Regions from separate parts of the Paenarthrobacter sp. 10L420 genome, predicted to be linked through region 2. Evidence: predicted binding sites of a transcription regulator. Region 2 holds the regulator's gene; each other region holds the start of a gene.
What was found. The regulator Rex, encoded in region 2, represses fermentation and respiration genes when NADH is low (regulators of the CRP and FNR family bind a similar motif). The targets are predictions, from matches to a motif close to CTTGTGAANNNNTTCACAAG.
Positions count from the first base shown of each region.

Region 1: a site for Rex is predicted at 3,566-3,585, ahead of AC1DD5_RS16520 (queuosine precursor transporter). Genes of this name have one in related genera too.
Region 3: a site for Rex is predicted at 3,098-3,117, ahead of AC1DD5_RS18075 (glyceraldehyde-3-phosphate dehydrogenase). Genes of this name have one in related genera too.
Region 4: a site for Rex is predicted at 3,230-3,249, ahead of AC1DD5_RS14290 (ALF repeat-containing protein). Genes of this name have one in related genera too.

Region 1 covers NZ_JBFTJK010000011.1:144,556-149,785, reverse strand. Annotated here, with positions in the region: gene AC1DD5_RS16545 (MFS transporter) at 1-489, opposite strand, end outside; gene AC1DD5_RS16540 (hypothetical protein) at 1,260-1,514, shown strand; gene AC1DD5_RS16535 (hypothetical protein) at 1,540-1,953, opposite strand; gene AC1DD5_RS16530 (TIGR01777 family oxidoreductase) at 1,953-2,849, opposite strand; gene AC1DD5_RS16525 (TetR/AcrR family transcriptional regulator) at 2,849-3,511, opposite strand; gene AC1DD5_RS16520 (queuosine precursor transporter) at 3,803-4,513, shown strand; gene tgt (tRNA guanosine(34) transglycosylase Tgt) at 4,547-5,230, opposite strand, start outside.
Region 2 covers NZ_JBFTJK010000001.1:106,526-111,755, forward strand. Annotated here, with positions in the region: gene AC1DD5_RS00470 (3-deoxy-7-phosphoheptulonate synthase) at 1-202, shown strand, start outside; gene AC1DD5_RS00475 (helix-turn-helix domain-containing protein) at 354-566, shown strand; gene AC1DD5_RS00480 (30S ribosomal protein bS22) at 738-836, shown strand; gene AC1DD5_RS00485 (endonuclease domain-containing protein) at 1,025-1,606, opposite strand; gene AC1DD5_RS00490 (HAD family hydrolase) at 2,142-2,957, opposite strand; gene AC1DD5_RS00495 (glutaredoxin family protein) at 3,187-3,441, shown strand; gene AC1DD5_RS00500 (redox-sensing transcriptional repressor Rex) at 3,510-4,217, shown strand; gene AC1DD5_RS00505 (hypothetical protein) at 4,265-5,125, opposite strand.
Region 3 covers NZ_JBFTJK010000014.1:16,076-21,305, reverse strand. Annotated here, with positions in the region: gene AC1DD5_RS18090 (acyltransferase domain-containing protein) at 1-202, shown strand, start outside; gene AC1DD5_RS18085 (HNH endonuclease family protein) at 187-987, opposite strand; gene AC1DD5_RS18080 (hypothetical protein) at 1,110-1,319, opposite strand; gene AC1DD5_RS18075 (glyceraldehyde-3-phosphate dehydrogenase) at 1,391-2,878, opposite strand; RNA gene rnpB (RNase P RNA component class A) at 3,163-3,554, opposite strand; gene AC1DD5_RS18065 (YaaA family protein) at 3,612-4,376, shown strand; gene AC1DD5_RS18060 (zinc ribbon domain-containing protein) at 4,386-5,123, opposite strand; gene AC1DD5_RS18055 (Nif3-like dinuclear metal center hexameric protein) at 5,214-5,230, opposite strand, start outside.
Region 4 covers NZ_JBFTJK010000008.1:190,779-196,008, forward strand. Annotated here, with positions in the region: gene AC1DD5_RS14270 (3-hydroxybutyrate dehydrogenase) at 1-227, shown strand, start outside; gene AC1DD5_RS14275 (winged helix-turn-helix transcriptional regulator) at 318-683, opposite strand; gene AC1DD5_RS14280 (SDR family oxidoreductase) at 790-1,653, shown strand; gene AC1DD5_RS14285 (amino acid permease) at 1,735-3,171, opposite strand; gene AC1DD5_RS14290 (ALF repeat-containing protein) at 3,411-5,230, shown strand, end outside.

The sequences.
Region 1 (5,230 bases), on a different contig from region 2:
CTGGAAGCTGGAGAAGAAGCCGCGGCGCTTGGCAGTGGCAGCCTCAGACATGTAAGTGGCGCTGGTGCCGTATTCGCCGCCGACTGAGAAGCCCTGCACAACCCTGATGAAGACCAACAGGATCAATGCCCAGAGCCCAATCACGTTCTGGGTTGGCAGTACCGCGATGGCGAACGAACCGGCCGACATCATGGTCACACTGAGGGTCAGCGCAGCCTTGCGGCCCTTGCGGTCGGCGTAGCGGCCGAAGAACCAGCTGCCGATTGGACGCATGAGGAACGACGTCGAGAAGACCGCCATAGCTTCGAGGCCAGCCTGCAGATCGTCCGAGGAGTTGAAGAAGTGCGACTGGAAATACGCCGCGAAAACCGTATAGACGTAAAGATCGAACCACTCCACGAGGTTGCCCGCGGAGCCTTTGAGGATGTTGCTCACGGCCTTGCGTGTCTGTGCGGCCTCGCTGAGGGGCGCAACTTGTTGGGTGCTCATCAATGAACCTTCCTGGACGGCGCCTGCGATGGCAGCCGTGTCTTACATGAGTTCGTTCTGTCCATGAAGCTCTTGCTCATGGCGTCCTTGCGCATGGCTCTTCGTCGACTAAGAAAGGTCCTCCATGGGTGAAGAGGACATAATCCAAACTATTGGTGATGCAGGGCACAGCCAACGCCGGAAGCGATTTCCTAACACTTCCTTAGGTTTCGAGGCCCCTGAACGCCCTGAACAGCCTGAACGCACGACGGCGGTGCGCGGCTTTTGCTTTGATCCCGCCTTCGCGCTGTGGTCCCTTCCGGATGTTCTCTCACGTCCTGACCGCTTTCGGCGGTTCCTCTGTCACGTCCTGATCGGTTTGGGCGGATGTTCTCTCACATGCTGACCGCTTTCGGCGGATGCTCTGTCACGTCCTGTTTCCTTGCTGCGGACAAGAGCGGATCGCGGGGTTACTGTTCAGGCATGGCGACTATTTCTCAGCCATCCCCGACCCCTCGGCTCACCTTGAGGAGGCTATTCGGAAACCTGCCCCTGCCGCCGGGCCAAGTGACCGGAGTGGCCGTGATGTTCTTTCTCGGAAGAACTAGTCCGCGGTCCTTGCCCGGCCCTGACCTGCTTCACCGGATGGTGGGTTCCGGGCTGCTGGTGATTGGCGGTGGGCTGAATGCCTGGGCCTTGGCTGAACGAGGTCGCCGCTCGACGGGCAGTTTCAATTTGGAGAGGCTGAGGAACTCGTGACAAGCGGCCCTTATGCATTGACCCGCCATCCTATGTACGTGAGGTGGTGGCTCATCCATTTGGGCGCGGGGACACTCGCCGGTTCATCATGGGTGGTGGTGACCCTGCCGGTCGGAATGCTCATGGACCATTTGGGCGTGCTGCGTGAAGAGGCTGGCCTTTGGGCGGCCCTACGCGGAATACGAGAAAAGGGTTCACCGCTACCTAGGCACAAGATCACGACGCCGATGACCGCTCGTGCACTGCGGGATGTGAAAGAACGTTGCCCGGAAAGCGTCGGGATGTGAGAGAACGTTGCCCGGAAGGCGGTGATTATGTGAGAGAAGGCAGGTCGTTGATCCGGACGATTTTCCAAACGGAAAGGCGCGCGATTCCTGCAGCGACGGCAATGCTCAAGGGAAAGGCCCATGCTGAGGGATTCCAAAACCCTCCGAAGGGGACACTCACAAGAGCCGGGGTCGCAAAGAAGGCAGCGACATGAATCCATTGATTTCGGATGCGTCGCAGTGCCAGGCCCAACAGTGAGCCGACCGCAGCAGCGGCTCCCCATGTTGGCGGGGCACTGAAGGCGAACAAGACGACGCCCCATGCTGGGTTTGATAGGGCTAGGAGGACGCCAAAGACAAGGTGTGACATCAAGATCCCGATGATCAGGGCCTTCCAGCCCAAAACCACTCGATCCTTTGGTCCGTAGATCCAGACTTCCGAACGGGCGGTCAGACTCATCACTTGCCCCCCGCGATCGCGTTGAGCGCGCCGCTCAGAGCCGGATAGGAGAAGGTGAAACCCGCATCGACTAACTTCCGGGGTTCGACCCACCGGCTCTTCAACACCAGTTCCGCCTGTGTCCGGATGAGGACAGCTCCGGCTTCGAGCAGCCAAGCTGGCGTCGGGAGTCCAAACGGGACACCTATACTCTGCCGAATAAGCGAATTCAGTTCGCGGTTATCCACGGCATATGGCGTTGCTGCGTTTACTGGACCAGTAAGTGCAGACTGCCCGTGGACAAATGCCACCGCGCGGAACAGATCCTCCACGTGAATCCAGCTGAACTTCTGCGTGCCCGGCCCCATCCGCCCACCTAAACCAAGCCGGGCCATAATCCGCAGAGGAGTCATCACGCCACCGCCCGGACCGAGGACGATCGCAATGCGAAGGGGAACCTTTCGAGTGCCCGGAACATGGGCAGCAGCCAACTCGTCCTCCCACGCACGGGCCACGTCTACAGAGAACCCGCTGCCCAGCTCACCCGATGCTTCAGATTGTGGGCCGTCCTCCGCATGCCGATAGATCGTGCCAGTGCTGGCGTTGATCCACGTCCCAGGCGGGTAGGCGCATCGAGCAACGGCTCGACCCAGGACACGAGTTGTCAAAACCCGGGAGTCCACGATCTCCCGGCGGTTCCGGTCGTTGTAGCGGCAATTCACGGATCGTCCGGCGAGGTTCACCAGCAGTTCGGCGCCGTTCAGCACCTTGGCGATGGCGCCGTCGTCGTTCCATGGAGCATCAGTTGAAGCATCCCGCCCGACCGTCCGAACTTGCCAACCCTCAGCAACAAAACGATGCCTGAAGTAGGTGCCGATGAACCCGGTAGCGCCCGCAAGTGCCACTGTCCGCTCCATCACGAGCCTTCCTTCACGCTGCGGACGAGTCCCAGAACGTCGTCGAATACCTTGCCGACGCCAGGAATCTTCGCCAGCGACAACCCCCTCGCTACCAAGGGCGCGGCACCGTCGATCAGTTTCCGCGTTCGGCGTTGGCCCTCGGATTTGTCGTAGACCCAGAAAAGGGCGACACCCATATATGCAAGCCACAGCAGCTCCGGTAGATCTTCGCGCAGTTTCTTGGCGACGGCGGGGGAGGAACCGTCGACGGCGGACCGGAAGATCGCAAGCGAAGCCTCGCGGGCGGCGGTGGACGCCTCGCCAAATGGATTGACTGGCGACGTCGGCCGGATCGCGGTTGCGATGAAATCTGAGCCGAACTGGTGATAGGGCGCCATGACGTCGACGCCCGTGTGCAGCACGGCTTTCAGTCGACCGGCGAGATCGTGGACGTCGTTGAGAACCTGTGCCGCAACCTCCGCATGCTCGTTCTGGACTTGGATATACAGCTCCTGGACGAGCTCATCCTTGGAGGCGAAGTAGTAGTAGGCATTGCCGACGGAAACTCCCGCCTCCTGTGCAATCGCGCGCATGGTGGTCTTCTCGAAGCCGATTTCACGGAACATTCTTAGTGCGACGTCGGCTACAAGCTGCCGGGTCTGTTCGCTTTTTGTTGCCATGGTGTTGCTCCTCGAACCGAGTTTTGAACGTGTTCAATAACGAGTATAGCTGCATATTTGAACACGTTCAGAAAACGTCCGGAAAGGAGCCGGTCAGGATGTGAGAGAAGATCGGTGGGAACCGGTCAGGATGTGAGAGAAGATCGGTGGAAACCGGTCAGGATGTGAGAGAGCGTTGGTGGGTGGGACAATAAAGCTGGTGTCGGGCTGAGCCCCACCAACAACAGTGCTAATACAGCCGGGTGCCTGAACCAACAGCGCCCGCGCGAACCACTACGAAATGGATGACCCATGCCCTCGCCTTCCGGCTCCAGCACCCTGAGCAAGCCTGCACCCCGCTTCGCTTCGATCGGATCCCCGTACTTTGGCATCATGCTCGCCATCATGGCCGTGGTGCTGATCCTGTCCAATATCGGCGCATCGAAGGGCGTCGTGCTTGGTCCGATCATCACTGATGGCGGATTCTTCCTGTTCCCACTGGCCTACATCCTGGGCGACGTCATGAGTGAGGTCTACGGCTTCAAGGTGGCACGCAAGGCCATCATTACCTCCTTCGCTCTCTCAGCCTTCGCTTCACTCTGCTACTGGGTGATCATCGTGCTGCCTGGCTTCACGGATGAGTACGGAACCGCCAAGCAGGCAGCCATCGAGGGCGCGCTGGGCCCGGTCCCGCAGATCGTGCTCGCTTCGCTTCTGGCCTTCCTGGCCGGTCAGACCATCAACTCCTGGATTCTGGTGAAAATGAAGGAGCGCACGGGCGAGAAGACCTTGTGGGCGCGGCTCATGGGTTCATCCGTTGTGGGCGAATTCGTGGACACCTTGATCTTCTGCAGCATCGCGGCCTCGGTCATCGGCATCACGGACTTCGGCATGTTCGCCAACTATGTCCTGGTGGGCTTCGTCTACAAGACTGGCGTGGAGTTCCTGTTCGTCCCGATCACGGTGTTGGTGGTCGGCTATATCAAGAAGCGTGAGCCGAGCTACGGGCCAGTCGCAGCCTAGGGAACCCCGCGAGACCTGCCACGCCAACCACAGCTAGGAGTAGTACCGGCCCAGCGTCTCCGCCTTGAACTCGAAGAAGTCCCCGGACTCGATGGCCAACCGCGCATCGTCCACCATCTTCACCACGAAGCGCTCGTTGTGAATGGAGATCAGAGTGGCCGAGACCATTTCCTTGGCCTTGTACAGATGGTGGATGTACGCGCGCGAGTAGTTTCCGCACGTGTAGCAGTCGCAGCCGTCCTGCAGTGGTCCGAAATCGGCCTTATAGCGCGCCCCGGAGAGGTTGAACCGACCGGACGGCGTATAGAAAGCTGAGTTTCGGGCCACGCGGGTTGGTGAGACACAGTCGAACGTGTCGGCCCCGTTCTCGATTGCCGTGAAGATATCGTCCGGCTCGGAAATGCCCAGCAGGTGCCGTGGCTTGTCCTCGGGGAGTTCCTCGTTGCACCAGCGCACAATCGTGCCCAGGTTTTCCTTCTCCAACGCACCACCGATCCCGTACCCGTCAAAAGGCATTGCCCCCAGATCCTGGCAGGCCTTTCGGCGCAGATCCTCGTACTGCGCACCCTGGATCACCCCGAACAGGGCCTGGTACGGCTTCCCGACTCGGGAAACAGTCAAACGGGCATGCTCTTCCAAGCACCTCAGGGCCCAGAGACGGGTCCGTTCCAGCGACTCCTCCTGGTAGGCCCGCGAGTTCTGCAACGTGGTCAGCTC
Region 2 (5,230 bases):
ACCGATTGGTGGCGTCATGCTGGAGAGCTTCCTCGTGGGAGGGGCGCAGAACCTGGATGTGGCCAAGCAGCTCGCAGGGGAGCAGGAGCTCGTTTACGGCCAGAGCGTTACGGATGCCTGCATGGAATGGGACGTCACGGCCTCGGTGCTGGAACAGCTCGCTGCGTCTGCCCGGAAGCGCCGGCTGGTCTCGGGGGAGTAGCCAGGGAGTACAGTCCCACTTAGCGGAAATGCTTTCACATTGGTCACTTCAGCCTCTAGAGTATCTAGCACATGGTTGTTTGATGGCTCAGCATCGGCACACCGTTCTACTGGGGGTGTCCTGTCCAGCTGAGAGCAAAGGAATATGGGAAATGTCCGCGGAGACTAACTTCTCGAATGCGCGTTTCATGACTGTGGCTGAAGTAGCCGATGTCCTGCGCGTTTCCAAAATGACTGTGTATCGCCTGGTCCACTCAGGGGAAATGCCTGCCGTCAGGTTTGGCCGTTCCTTCCGCGTGCCTGAGGAGGCCGTGGCCCAGTACCTCAAGGGTGCTGTGGTCGACGGACAATCGGAGACCGCCTGAGGGCGCCGGGGTCCGTCCCGCGGACCGTGGTCACGGGGTGCCCCTTTGAAGCGGTACTCTGTTAAGGAACGTTTTACGTCAATGTAAGAATCTGTCAGTTGTACTGTCTGCTGCTAGTCCGCGGATCCGTTCCAACAGACAGGACCTTCATCTAGTTTGTAAGGAACTTTCGTGGGTTCAGTTATTAAGAAGCGCCGCAAGCGTATGGCCAAGAAGAAGCACCGCAAGCTGCTTCGCAAGACTCGCCACCAGCGCCGCAATAAGAAGTAGAGATACTTCACCAAGCGTGAATGCCCGTTGCCTTCCAAGGCGGCGGGCATTTTTGCTCTCTCACATCCCGACGCTTGTGCCCGGATGTTTTCTCATGTCCTGACGCTTCTGGCCGGATGTTCTCTCACGTCGTGGCGCTTCTGGCCGGACGTTCTTTCACGTCGGGACACTTCTGGCGGGATGTTCTCTCACGTCGCGTTCTTGACAAACCCGGATGCAACGGATGGGTCCATCCATGCAGTCCGTAGCGCCCGCTTGATCTGCAGAACGGCGTTGCCAAAGTTGTCCGCCAGGTCCTCTTTTCCGAAAACGAGGACAGTCCACCCCGCTGCTCTAAATGCCTTATCCCTGCGCCGATCGCTATGGATCTGTTCCTCCTCAAGGTGATGGCCGCCGTCGTACTGGATCGCGAGGCGACGGCTCTTGAAACCCAAGTCTGCTGACGGCGAGAACGGGTCGTCCGCGCGGAGCATCACCTGGAGCTGAGGCTCGGGCAAGTTGGCATCGAGCATGGCTAAACGAAGCAAAGTCTCTGGAGCTGAGTCGGCCCCGACGCGCATGAGGTCCAGGGCTTCCCGTGCCCGGACTACGCCCTGACGGTTCTTGTGCCGTTCGACCATGCTCCGAAGCCCTTCGGCAGTGGCGAACGGTGTATCGCGCCCTTCAAGATTCAGCCGTGGAATGCGAATCAACTGGTCTGCCACGCATACGAGGTCATGAAGGGGGAGACGACGCGCCAAGTCCAGCCATGTTCTAGCTCGAGTGCTCATCCAAATCCCTTGGACTTGCTCAATTTCTCCCTCGAAGAGCGTTTCAGTGTGCCCTATGATGCCTTTGCGCCGGACCGACGGCAGACGTCGCGGTTTGCTCAAATGCAATTCATTTGAATCCGATAGCCACGCCGGCAAGACAAAACCATGGAGCCTGGCTGCCGTTGTATGGGAGATCCAAGCGCCAGGGCTGGCTGACGAGAGGGAACGGGCAGCTGACGAGAGGTCGAAATCCCAATCCGTCGGCCGATACAAGCCCCGGCTCACAGGAACGATGCTACTGCTGCGCCAAATGTCTGAAGGATCGATGCCCGCTGCCTTGGCGTCGTTCAGGCTGAAAGGTCCCAAGAGCGGGCTGGATTGGTTGAGTAACGAATTCTGCATACCCGCATTGTTCCTTGGAAGCCGCTAAGCGTGCAGAAGTTATCCACAGGTAGGCCAGCAGTACCAGAGGATGTGGGAGAGGAACGCTGGAAACGCGTGGGGATGTGGGAGAGGAACGGTGGAAACGCGTGAGGATGTGAGAGAGGATCGGCTAGCGGGGCCCGCGGAACTTTGAGAATCCACGCCACAGCCCATAGATGGCACCGCCCACGGTGGCAGCCTTCAGCCCCAAGGTTGCTGCACGGCGACCGGATCGGAAATCGTAGACCGGCCAGTTGTTGTCGCGGGCATGCCGGCGGAGCTTCGAATCGGGGTTGATCACCACGGGGTGGCCCACCATAGTGAGCAGGGGGATGTCATTGGCGGAGTCGCTGTAAGCCCAGCAGTGGTCCAAGTCCAAGCCTTCTTGGTCAGCTATGAGTTGGACCGCGATGGCTTTGGCCGGGCCGTGCAGAATGTCACCGACAAGCTTGCCGGTATACATTCCGTCATGGACTTCGCCGACGGTTCCCAGCGCGCCGGTCAGGCCCAACCTTGTGGAGATGACGGTGGCAACCTCAATAGGGGTCGCCGTCACCAGCCATACCCTCCGGCCTACACGGAGGTGTTGCTCGGCGAGCGCTTTGGTTCCAGGCCAGATCCGGGACTCGATCATTTCGTCATAAACTTCTTCGCCCAGGGCTTTGATGTCCTCCACAGTGATCCCGGCGGCCAACGTCAGGGCTGAGTCGCGCACGGCATGGACGTCGTCCATGTTCTCGCCGCGCATTACAAACTTGAACTGCTTCCACGCGAAGCCAGCCGCCTGGGACAGCGTGAAGGCCTTGCGTTCGTACATCTTGCGGGCCACATGGAAGAGGCTGGCGCCCTTCATCAAAGTGTTGTCGACGTCGAAGAAAGCGGCTTCGCCGGTGTGCTGCGGAACCTTGGCGTCGGCGACCACAGCGGCGTTCTTCTCGTCGGGCATGCCTTGAGTCTAGTCAATCGCCAGGCCCCGGCGTTGAGGGCGCACGGTGGGGCTACCCCGTGGGATGTGCAAGAGCTTCGGTGGGAACCGGTCGGGATTTGAGAGAGCGTTGGTGGAAACCGGTCAGGATGTGAGAGAGCATCGGTGGGAAAGCGGTCAGGATGTGAGAGAGCATCGGTGGGAAAGCGGTCAGGATGTGAGAGAGGGTTGGGGCGGTTACCGTTGTGTCATGGCTATTCCCGACGTCGTTCTCCTCACCAAAGCTGACTGCCACCTGTGCACGGAGGCGCGTGCCGCCGTCGAGCGCGTTACGTCGGGACTGGGCGTCCAGTGGACCGAGCAGGGAATCGACGGTAACGCGGAACTGCAGGAGCGTTACGCGGAGGAAATTCCCGTGGTGCTGGTGGATGGGATCCAACGCGATTTTTGGAAGATCGACGAGCAGCGCCTGACCCGTACTTTGAAAAGAGTCCTTGAAGGCTGAGGAACCCGGAAGTACGGGCTTTTGTTGAGTCCGGCCAAGGGCCATAGAGTGGAACAACAAGCGACGCAATGGAGAAAACCGTGACTGCGCTGGAACCGTCCCCGGGGGCAACAAGCGGGGACAACGAACCTGCCGCCAAGCAGATCCCGCCCGCGGCTGTGGCCCGGATGACCCTCTATTTGCGCGCGCTCAACTCCCTCCTGGCAGAAGGCGTGGAACGTGTGTCATCGGACGCGTTGGCCGAGGCTTCAGGCGTCAGCTCCTCCACGCTTCGCAAAGACCTCTCCTACGTCGGCTCGTACGGGACCCGCGGGGTGGGCTATGAAGTCCAGTACCTGAGCCGTCACATTGCCGCAGCACTTGGCCTGACGCACGACTGGAAGGTCGCAATTGTCGGTGCCGGTAACCTCGGCAAGGCGCTGGCGCGGTACGGCGGCTTCGAATCCAGAGGTTTCGACGTCGTAGCTATTTTCGACGCAGACCCCATGGTGATCGGCAACGAGGTGGGTTGGTTGCGGGTCAGCGATTCAGCGGAACTTGAACGCGTCCTGGAACGCACCCACACCAATATGGTGGTGCTGGCTTTGCCGGCCACCGTTGCCCAGGCAGTTTGTGATCGCGTCATCGCTGCAGGGATCCGGAGCATCTTGAGCTTTGCTCCGGTTCTCCTGCAGGTTCCGCCGCACGTGAACCTCCGCAAGGTGGACATGGCCACTGAGCTGCAGATCCTGGCCTACCACGCACAACGGGCGCAAACACCGGGTCAGGCTGTCTAGCCGTACCGGGTCCGCGCCCGTTGAGTTGTTATAGAAAGCTTGTCGGCTTAGCGGCCGTAAGGGTTCTGGTAAGGGTTGCCGAACGGCTGCGGCTTGCGGAAGTACGGAGCCGACGCCGGCAGGTACAGCAGGACGATTGCGGCAACTCCCAGCAGGATCACCAAGAGCTGCAGGATGCCGTACGTGGCACCGAACTGGAATAGTCCGGCGAGGCCAAGGACAGAGATCGCCGCGAAGACCGTGCCCAGGATCCTGGCCCAGTTCTTGCCCTTGCGGACCGGGAATGCAACCAATGCGTAGAGGCCCAGGGACACGATGGCCCCAATGATCGCGGCGACGACAATGCCGCCACGCATGCCTTCGATGGAGCCTTCCGGGAATTCAGTGCCCTGCTGTGCCGCCTGCTGGAGCATCGAATTGATGAAGGCATCCGAGCCCGTGGTGGCCAGGATCAGCGAGCTGATGGCAGACAGGATGCCCGCTGCGATAATCATCCAGAAGGAGATGTTGACCAGCTGCGGAACCGTAGTGGGTCCTGGCTGCTGGCTGGGCCAGTTGGTGTCCTGGCCATATTGCGGGGCCTGCTGACCATAGGGAGAAGGCTGCTGGCCGTACGGGGACTGCTGACCAAACTGTGGCGACTGCTGGCCGTACTGGGGAGTCTGTTGGCCGTACTGGGGAGCCGGGGGCTGACCGTACTGGGGTGCGCCCGGGGACTGCTGACCGTACTGTGGAGCGCTCGGCTGCTGGCCATATTGGGGAGTCTGCTGACCGTACTGCGGTGCCTGCTGACCATACTGGGGCGTGGATGGCTGGCCCGGCTGCTCAGGCTTGTTGGCATCGCCCTTGTTCGCGTCGCCCGAATTGGCGTCCCCCGTGTTGGACGGCGGGTATGGAGGGTTGCTCATGGCATTCCTTTGCTTGTTCGACTGCTGGTGCGGCTGCCGGGATCAGCAAAAAGACCCTGCCCCCAGCCTGATTCTGCTTCCACCGTACCTCCGGGATCCGGCGCT
Region 3 (5,230 bases), on a different contig from region 2:
CAACATCGCATCCTTCGCCCGCCGTTTCACGTTGGATCGGTGCACCGATGCCCTCACGGATGCCGTGTACTTCACGTTTCGGCAGCGGGGGCTGGAGAACCTGGACAAACTACCCCGGGAAACTTCGCTCCAGCGCATAGTCCTTGAGAGAATCGACGACGGCGGTACCTGGCAACTGGGACACGGTCACCTGACGCTGTAAATGGTCTGCTGATCGGGGCAAGAAGAAAGGACGCGCATCATGGCGTCCTTCTCCGCCTGTGTGACCCAGAGCTTGTAGGCTGCCTTGACGGAGATCTGCCGTGCTACGTAGTGACACCGGAAGTTCTTGTTCGGCGGGAGCCAGGTGGCGGCGTCGCCTGCGCCCTTCTTCACATTCTCGGGCCCATCAGCTGCAATCAGGTTCAAGGGATCATTTGCCAGCCTTTGGCGCTGCTGCACCGTCAATTGCTTGGCACCCTTCTGCCATGCGTCGGCCAGGGCGACAATGTGGTCAATCTGAACATCAGCGCTGGTCTCCTGGCCCCGACGGAAGGTCACATGGGCGCCCGTGTACGGTTCGTGAAACTCTCCAGTGGCAACCTTGCATGAGGAACCGCTGGTGAACTCCACCGACGACAGGTCCCTGCGCAGGATGTCGTTCCTGGTGTCGCATCCGTTTCGGTCCGCATCCAGCCAGGCCTGGCCGAATGCGGTTCGCTCATAGTCATCCTGGGATGCCCGCCCCTTGACTTCCAGCTGTTCCAGTGCGGCGCTTGCCTTCTCCGCGGGAACAGCCTCGATGCCGGAAATGGGTTTCATCCAAGCCGGGTTAAATACCGGCGCATCAGTGGGGCCGGAGACCCAAGGCTCAGCCGCGTTGAACTGGCCGGTGGTGAAGAACCAAGACAGTCCTGCCACGAGGGTGGCGGCCACTAATCCTAGAATGGCCCAGGCTTGGCGTGATCGTCTGCGCGCGCGTTTGTAGGCAGACCAGGTGATACTCAAGGGGCTCCGTCCAGTCGGGGTGGGTGGTGTCCTTCGAGCGTAGGACACGGCACCGACAGTCAGAGCCGATATCCACAGTGTGTAGGAGAAGTCACACTGCAGTGGTGGGGTTCTTCCCCGGGTTACTGCTCACGCATAACGCGTTGCAGGTCTTCCGCAGCCACCTCCAGCAGCGTACGCAATTGCTGGACGCGTTCGTCGCTGACGTCCCCCGCGGCGTTTGCTGCGATGGCCTGGTCCAGCAGTTTCTGTGCCTGCTTGTGGTTGGCCCGTGCTACGTCCAACGCGTGTTCCAGCGTTGTCTCGTGTTCCAAAGTCGATTCATTTTCCATGAACCCATTTTGGTCAGGTTTCCCGGCTGATGCCAGTGACACAGCCGGGAAACCCGTGAATACTTCCCGGCTTAGGCGTTGGCTGCCTCAAGCACTGCGATAGGAGCCACGATGTCGCGGGCAGGGAAGGACGGCGGGTTGACGCCGGCCATTTCCTCCATGACACGGACCACTTGGCAGGAGTAGCCGAATTCGTTGTCGTACCAAACGTAGAGCACGAGGTTCTTGTCGTTGGAAATAGTGGCCAGACCATCAACGATGCCTGCGCGGCGGGAACCAACGAAGTCGGTGGAGACAACGTCCGGCGAGTCGATGTAGTCGATCTGCTTCCGCAACGGCGAGTGCAGCGACATTTCGCGGAGGTAGTCATTGACCTCATCGCGTGTGGTGCCATTGGCAAGGTTGAGGTTCAGGATCGCCATGGACACATCCGGGGTAGGTACGCGGATCGCGTTACCGGTGAGCTTGCCCTGAAGTTCCGGAAGCGCCTTGGCAACAGCCTTGGCTGCGCCTGTCTCCGTGATAACCATGTTCAGGGCTGCCGAACGGCCGCGGCGGTCTCCCTTGTGGAAGTTGTCGATCAGGTTTTGGTCGTTCGTGAACGAGTGCACCGTTTCAACGTGGCCGTGGATGATACCGAATTTGTCGTTGATGGCCTTCAGTACCGGAGTAATGGCGTTGGTTGTGCACGACGCAGCGGTGACGATCTTGTCGTCATCGGAGATGTCGGACTGGTTGATTCCGTGGACGATGTTCTTCAGATCGCCCTTGCCCGGAGCCGTCAGCAGGACACGCGCAACACCCTTGCTCTGCAGGTGCTGGGACAGGCCCTCCGCATCGCGCCAGCGTCCGGTGTTGTCCACTACCAGGGCATCCTTGATGCCGTAGGCGGTGTAGTCCACGGTAGCGGGGTTGTCGGAGTAGATGACCTGGACCTGAACGCCGTTGGCAGTGATGGTGTTGGCTTCTTCGTCCACGCGGATGGTTCCTTCAAAGGAACCGTGTACGGAGTCGCGGCGCAGGAGGCTGGCACGCTTGACGAGGTCGTTCTCGGCGCCCTTGCGGACAACGATGGCACGCAGCCGCAGGCCATGCCCACCACCGGCCTTTTCAATCAGGATGCGGGCCAGGAGGCGGCCGATGCGTCCAAAGCCATAAAGCACGACGTCGGTACTGGTGCGGTCATCAGCGCCACGCTTTCCGACGATTTCGGCGAGCTCTGCCCGCAGGAACTCATCCAAGGAGGTGCCGTGGCCCTCGACGCGGAACTTCTCCGTAAGGCGGGCAATGTCGATTGCAGCCGCACCGAGTTCCAGCTCAGCAAGAGCGTTCAACAGGGGTGCGGTTTCTTCGAGCAGCAGCTCGGTGTTGCTCATCCGGCGCGCAAAGCGGTGGGCCTTCAGGATGTTCATGGTCGACTTGTTGATCAGGCTCCGGCCGTGGATGCTCGTGACCACGTTGTTTTCCCGGTACAACCGGCCGATCACCGGAATCATGGCCTCGGCGAGAGCCTCCCGGCCCATCCACTTATCAAGACAAGAATCTGACGTCTGGCTCACAGAACTACCTTCCTTGGGTCAACCACATACGTCCTCGTATGCAGATGGCGGCCGCCCGGAGTAATCCTGCGGCACGGGCACTGGCCGGGCTTCGGTCCACCCACAGCGCCTTGAACGATTGCAAAGAAAAGACCGCCGGCTGCGAACGCAGTCCCGGCGGCAGAACATCTACGTTCATAACAAGTCTAAGGCGGAAGGGCGTCCTCTTGGGTGCCGGGGGGCGTGAAATCACTCACATGGCAGTCACAATGGACGTCATATGCCCGGGACCTCAGTGGCGAATGTGGATGGGTTGACCGATACGCCGGGTTCTGTCATCCCTTGCCGTTGCCGGCAAAGGAGTGGCGGCCATCCATCTACGAACGCCGTTGCCGACGCCCTCCAGCAGCCTACCCGGACACTCGGGCGAGCAGCCCTCAAACGTGTCCTGTCTGGCCTTGCTCCGGGTGGGGTTTACCTAGCCTCCCCGGTCACCCAGGGAGCTGGTGGTCTCTTACACCACCGTTTCACCCTTACCTGCCGCATGCTGATGCAAGCACCATCACGCGAAGGCGGTCTGTTCTCTGTGGCACTGGCCTGCGGGTTACCCCGAGTGGGCGTTACCCACCACCCTGCTCTGCGGAGCCCGGACGTTCCTCGAGCCACTTCCGTGACGCGCGACCGCCTGGTCAACCCATCCGCCGTACAGTCTACCGGCGTCGAGGGTTGCCCCGGTCACCGGTAATATCGTCAGGTGCTGATTCTGCTGCCGCCTTCCGAAGGCAAGACCCCCGCCGTAAAAGGCCCCGCCGTCGAATGGGAGTCGCTCAGCTTTCCGGAACTCAACCCCTACCGCGCCAAGGTCCTGGAATCGTTGGGCACCGTCAGCGCGCACGAGGACGCCTTGGCGTTGCTTGGCGTCGGCGCCTCGCTGAAGGACGACGTCGAACGTAATACCCGGCTGCACGCGGAACCGGCGGCGCCGGCCCACCAGGTCTACTCGGGAGTCCTGTATGACGCGCTCGGCTTCAATTCGATGACGCCGACTCAACGCCGCAAGGCAACCGAATCGATTTTGGTGATTTCGGCACTGTGGGGTGCCATCGGTTTTGGTGACCATGTGCCGGCTTACCGGCTGTCCATGGGAACGGCACTGCCCGACGTCGGACGCCTCGCCTCCTTCTGGAAGCCGAACCTGAATGCGGCCCTCGCCAAACGGGCTGAAGGAGAATTGCTGGTTGATTGCCGTTCCAGCACGTATGCAGCGGCGTGGGCTCCACCAGCAGCGCAAACCGTCACAGTGAATGTTTTCAACGAGGCAAACGGCAAGCGCACGGTGGTCAGCCACTTCGCCAAACACACGCGGGGTGAGTTTGCCAGGCACCTGCTGACCAGGCGCGGGAAGGCTCCAGCAACTCCGGATCAGTTACTGAAGGCTGCCAGCGAAGTTTGGACCGCGGAACTGGTTGAGGGTTCGGCCCGCAAGCCGCACGCGCTGAATATCATCCTGACCAGCTGACTGAAGCTGTCAGTTCCACTCCGCCGAACGGACCAGGATGACACCGGAATCCGGGCAGAAGACGATGTCGTCTTCAGCAGCGGCCTTGACTTCGGCCAGGTCACCGGGGCTGAGCATCATGCCGGACCCCTCGGACTTCCCGTGGAACAGCCGGGCAGCCCCGACGCCACGCTTGGCAATCGTCTTCTCATAAACTGCGAGCATTCCGGCGTCCAGAGCCTCCGCGAAAGCGGCACGCTGCCCGCGGACCACGGTTTCCTCGGCTGCGATCTCAGCAATTGCCTCATCCAATTCGGCGCGGATGCCGGCAAATGAACCCTGGATGTCATCCACGATGGCCTGCTGTGCGGCTTGACGCTCCCGCAGGGTGTCCAAACGCTCCAGGATTTCAAGCTCAACGTCCTCAAGGTCGGAGCGTCGCTTGTTAAGGGATGCGATGTCACTCTGAAGCGCCACCAGGTCCTTGGAGAGGCCGGTTCCACTGTTGAGCCTGGCTTCGTCACGTTCGATGCGGGACGCGACCTGCTCCACGTCCGCTTCGGAACGACGCAGTTCAGCTTCGGCGTCGTGCACCGCCATCTTGGCAGCGCCCAGTTCACCATTGGCTACATTCAGTGCATCCTGAAGGTCAGCTATCCGCGGATCTGTTTCCAGCACCTTCCGGCGGCCGGCCAACGATTTGAGCTTGGCATCCAGTCCCTGCAGTTCAAGCAATTTCAGTTGTTCTGCCGGTGCTGCTTTCGCCACGCTTACCTCCGCTTGTATCGCTTCCGGCCCTGGGGATCAGTTCCGGATGGACGGCCCGTGTTTATTGGGATTGTCCGTATCTTCTAGACTCTAGTCCCCGCCGGGAG
Region 4 (5,230 bases), on a different contig from region 2:
GATACGTTCGCACGCCCTTGGTGGAGCGACAGATCGCCGATCAAGCCCGGCTCCACGGCATCCCCGAGTCAGAGGTCTTAGCCAAGGTGATGCTGACGGAGTCGGCAGTAAAGCGGCTGGTGGAGGTTGAGGAAGTCGCGTCGTTGGCAGCCTGGATGGCCTCGGACGACGCCGGCATGGTCACCGGCGCGAGCTACACCATGGACGGTGGGTGGTCTGCCCGGTAACCCCCACCATCCCTTCGCCGAGGTGACAGTTAATGCCAATGTTCCGCGCGAACATTGGCATTAACTATAGTTTCGGCGCGGAGATCCAGGCTAACTTTGGCCGCCGATGATTGCCTCGGCATTATCAAAGGCCCAGGTCACCAGGGGTATAAGCAGTGCCGTGAGCTCGCGGCCGCGTTCAGTCAGGCTGTAGTCCACGCGCGGTGGGATGACGGGTTGTGCGTCGCGGCGTACCAGCCCGTCCCGTTCGAGCGTTTTCAGGGTTTGGGCCAGCATTTTTTCGCTGACGCCCTCAGCGCGTCGGCGCAGTTCACTCCATCGCTGATCGCCTTCGGAAAGCGAAAGCAGGATCAGCACACCCCATTTGCTGGTGATGTGGTCCAGTACTGTCCGGCTCGGGCAGCCGGCAGGGAAGACGCCGTCAGCGACGGTGGCCGGGAGGGTACTTACTTTCATGTCAGTACCTTACCTTAAAGTGCGTACTCTCTTTCGGGAAGTTATCTGCGGAAGCGTTGGTTGTGATCGGTGACCGTCCCATTAATTTCCTTGAAAGGAACCAGTCATGAGCATCGTCATTACCGGAGCAACAGGCCAGCTGGGCCGCCACGTCATAGAGGCCCTCCTTGAACGCAATGTACCCGCTGACAGCATTGTCGCCACCGGGCGCTCCATCGAAAAGCTGTCCAATTTCGTTGCTCGCGGCGTTCGCGCCGCTGCAATGGACTACGACGACGCTGCGTCGGTCGCCCAGGCGCTTAAAGGTGCCACCAAGGTCCTTCTCATATCGGGAAGCGCCGTCGGACAGCGGGTAGAGCAGCACCGCACGGTTATCGAGGCGGCAAAAGCCGAGGGTGTGGAGCTTCTCGCCTACACCAGCATTGCCAACGCAGACACCACCAGCATGAAGCTGGCTGCAGAGCACCAGGCCACGGAATCCATCCTCAAAGAATCCGGCGTCCCCTTCGTCCTCCTTCGCAACAGCTGGTACATCGAGAACTACACCGACCAGTTGCCGGGAACGCTGGCGCAGGGCGCACTTGCGGGCAGTGCCGGAAACGGCAAGGTTAGCGGTGCCTCCCGCGCAGACTACGCGCAAGCTGCGGCCGCGGTTCTGGTTGCGGAGCACCAGGCCGGCAAGATCTATGAGTTGGGCGGTGACGAGGCATTTACCTTGGACGAGCTGGCCGCCGAAATTAGCGCTGCATCAGGCAAGTCCATCGAATATCGAGACCTCCCGGCAGACCAATACGCCGATCTCCTGACGGGCGCAGGGGTGCCGGAAGGCTTCGCGCAGATCCTGGCCGACACCGATCTGGGCATTGGCCGCGGCGACCTTTTGGTGACCACCGGTGATCTCCGGAAACTGATCGGGCGCCCGGCAACTGCCTTGTCCGTGGCCGTCCGCTCCGCTGCTGCCGCCATCTGAGCCGAGCCCCCTCACGAGCTGACAGTTAATGCCAATGTTCCGCGCGAACATTGGCATTAACTGCAGTTTCGGCGCGGGTAATCAGGCCGTCTCGTCCACGAGCTCTGCACGACGCAGGCCACCACCGCGAACCCATAGCTTGTAAGCCACGAACAGCAGGATCAGCCAAGTACCGCCGACATACAGGGCTACCCGAGTGTCCTCGAAGACCCCGAGAATCACGATCACCATAGCCATGAACGCCATGGTCAGAATGGATGCTGCCGGCCATAAGGGTGAACCGAATTCCGACGCCGGAAGCCCCTTGCGCTTGATCTCCCGCTTCATGGCAACGTGCGAAGCAAGGATCATCACCCAAACCCACACTGTGGCAAACGTGGCGATCGACGCGATCAGAACGAACACATCCTCCGGGATCACAGCGTTCAGCAGGACGCCCACAAGCAGGATTCCGCCCATCATCACCACGGTCATCCAAGGGACGCCGTGCCTGGAGATCTTGCCGAAGCTCTTCGGAGCATGGCCCTGCTGGGCAAGTCCGAACAGGATGCGGCCAGCACCAAAGATGTCGCTGTTGATAGCGGAAAGGGCTGCTGTGATGACCACGGCATTGAGGATGTGCGGCGCAGCAGGGATGCCCAGGCCGTCGAAGATCTGCACGAACGGGCTGCCGCTGCTGCCGATTTCGTTCCACGGGAAGATGCTCATCAACACGCCCAGGGTCAGGACGTAGAACAGCAGCACACGGACTGGCACAGTGTTGACTGCCTGCGGGATGACCTTTTTGGGATCGGCAGCTTCGCCAGCGGTAATGCCGATTGTTTCGATCCCACCGAACGCAAACATCACAACGGCGAACGCAGCCAGGAGCCCTTCGAAGCCGTTCGGGAACAAACCGCCGTGGTTAACCAGGTTCCCCAACCCCGGTGCCACGCCCCCGCCGTCGCCCGTTTGGAAGCCGAAAACGACGATTGCTGCGCCTCCGACGATCATGGCGATAATCGCCACCACCTTGATCAGCGAGAACCAGAACTCCAGTTCACCGAAGACCTTAACGCTCAACAGGTTCATGGCACCCAGGAAGAGAATGATCGCGAGGACCCAGATCCAGCGATCCACCTGTGGGAACCAGAAGCCCATATAGATGCTGAACGCGGTGACGTCGGCGATGGCCACGATCGCCATCTCGAACACGTACGTCCAGCCGGTAACGAAGCCGGCGAACGGTCCAAGGTACTTGCTCGCGTATTGGCCGAATGAGCCGGAAACGGGGTGTCGGACGGCCATTTCACCAAGTGCTCGCATCACCATGAACACGGCTGCGCCGCCGATGATGTAGGCCAAAAGGACGGCCGGGCCGGCTTTCTGTATGGCGGACGCAGAACCGTAAAACAGTCCCGTGCCGATTGCGGATCCGAGTGCCATGAAGCGGATGTGACGGACGTTGAGGCCACGGCTTAGTGCCGTACCGGCGGCCTGGAGGACAGTGTCCTTCGAAGCCAGCATGGTTTGTTGCATGGTAAAACCTTCTCGTCTTTGGGAGGGGATCGCTATCCAGCAGATCACTTTTGGCCGCCTTGTGATTGGCCTCACGGGTGTTTGGTGTCTTTGATCGCAGACAGTGCGACAGGAGTCACAGTCGAATCTCAGATACGATGTCCGCGGACAGCTAGTCACCCCGGTAGGCAGGTCTTCAGGTCCAACGCCGCCCGGATGGCTCGGGCACTGTCGTCGCATCTTTCTTGGGGGAATCTTTGATGTCTGCTTTCCGCGTTGCTTCCATCCGTGCTGCCCGCCATCGTTGGACCGCGGCCTTTGTTGCCTTGTTAGCGGGGGCATCCCTGCTCTTCGCCGGCCCCGCCCAGGCCTACGACATTCCCGAATTTGAGATTCCCCTCGCCTCGCAGGCTCCTGTTCCGTTCGTAGAGCGGGCTGTTGATGCGGCCGGGGTCCTTGATCTGTGGAGGGCAGGTGGGCCGGCAACGCGGGCGGCAGCCCAGCTTGCCTTGGTGGGCGGGCCCGAGGCGGTGCAGGCATTCCTCGACGGCGGACAGGACGTTGCGCTGGCAACGGACCGTAAGGAGCTGGTCACCGAGCTGACGAAGCGGGGGAGCGCGCACGTGCGGTCCTCCGCGAAAGCAGCTCTCATTTCCGACGCCGCAACAATAGCCTTCTTGTCCGACGGGTGGGCGAGCACTTGGGACGGCGACCTTCGGACGACGGCGACGTTTTTCACTAGCCTGGAAAACCCTCAAATCAGTGCTGCCGCTTCCAAGAGCCTGGACTCGGGCGGGGAAGCCATTGAGCAGTTCGTGCTTGAGGGCTGGAGGAAGATTGCCCAAGGCCAGGATCGGGAGGCGGTTTACTACCTGACGAATTCACCCGTGCCTGCGGTAACTCTCGGAGCTCAAGCTGCCCTCGACACCTCCAGCGCGGACTTCGTTGCTGATTTCCTTCGCTACGGGCAGTTCGTCGCCTCAGACCATCACACTGAAACCGCGGCAGTGACTGACCTGCTGCAGCAGGTCAAGGCAGACGTCGCAGCCAACCCCAACGGGGCCGCCGCCGTGGCGGAGAGGGCGAGGACCGCCGTCGAGCAGGCTCGGAGCACCGCAACTGCTGCGAGGTCAGCGGACTCATCGCGTCTCGTCGCGGACAGGGACTTCCTTTCATCGTTGGCTTCGCCTCGGCAGGCCACGGATACTGCGCTGCTGACATCCGAGGAGCCAGCCAAGGCGGCCTTCGCGGCCGCGGCCCGCGAAATTCCGGAGCTACTGGCAACCCTTACCGCACCGGGAACCGATCTCGATGCCCGCATTAAGGAAGCCCGGCAGGCCACGCTGGATCTGGCACTTACCGGCACCCCGGAGGTGAAGAAGACCGCTGAGGCTGCACATCTGGCAGGCGACTCCGGGATCAAGGCCTTCATCACCAGTGGCTACGCGGCGGCGATCAAACTGGATGGCTCTGCTTTGGGCGCGGACCGGCAGCGCGTTTACCAGCTTCTCCACCTTGGTGGCGGGCATGTAAACGCAGCCGCCGACGCCGCTCTCAGTTCGGCAAACCACGCTGATGTCCGGTACTTCCTGGACTACGGATTTGATCAAGCGTTGGCCCTGGATAACCGGGTCCAGACGACCTTCGCCTTGGATTCAACACCCGAGGTGCGGGCAGCTGCCAGCGTCGCCCTCGACGGCAGTAGGGCCGACCTTCAGGCATTCATGACCAGCGGAAAAGCCGCCGCTGCCGAGCGTGACAAGGCCACGGCCGCCCACGTAGCGTCGGTCGACGTCATGATCGCCGAACTCGCCGGACTGGCAGACAAAGCAGCGCTCGACGCCGGGACGGCGGCCAACGCTGCCAAGTCGGCTGAAGCGGCACGACAGGCAGAAGCGGCGCGGCAGGCTGAGGCGGCGCGGCAGGCTGAGGCGGCGCGGCAGGCTGAAGCGGCGCGGCAGGCTGAGGCGGCGCGGCAGGCACGAGCAGTCAATGCTGCTGAAGCAGCGCTACCGCTTAGTGGCGTGCCGCTCGTCGACGTCCACCAGTTGGCTGGATCAGTCCCCCCGGCCCCGGCGCT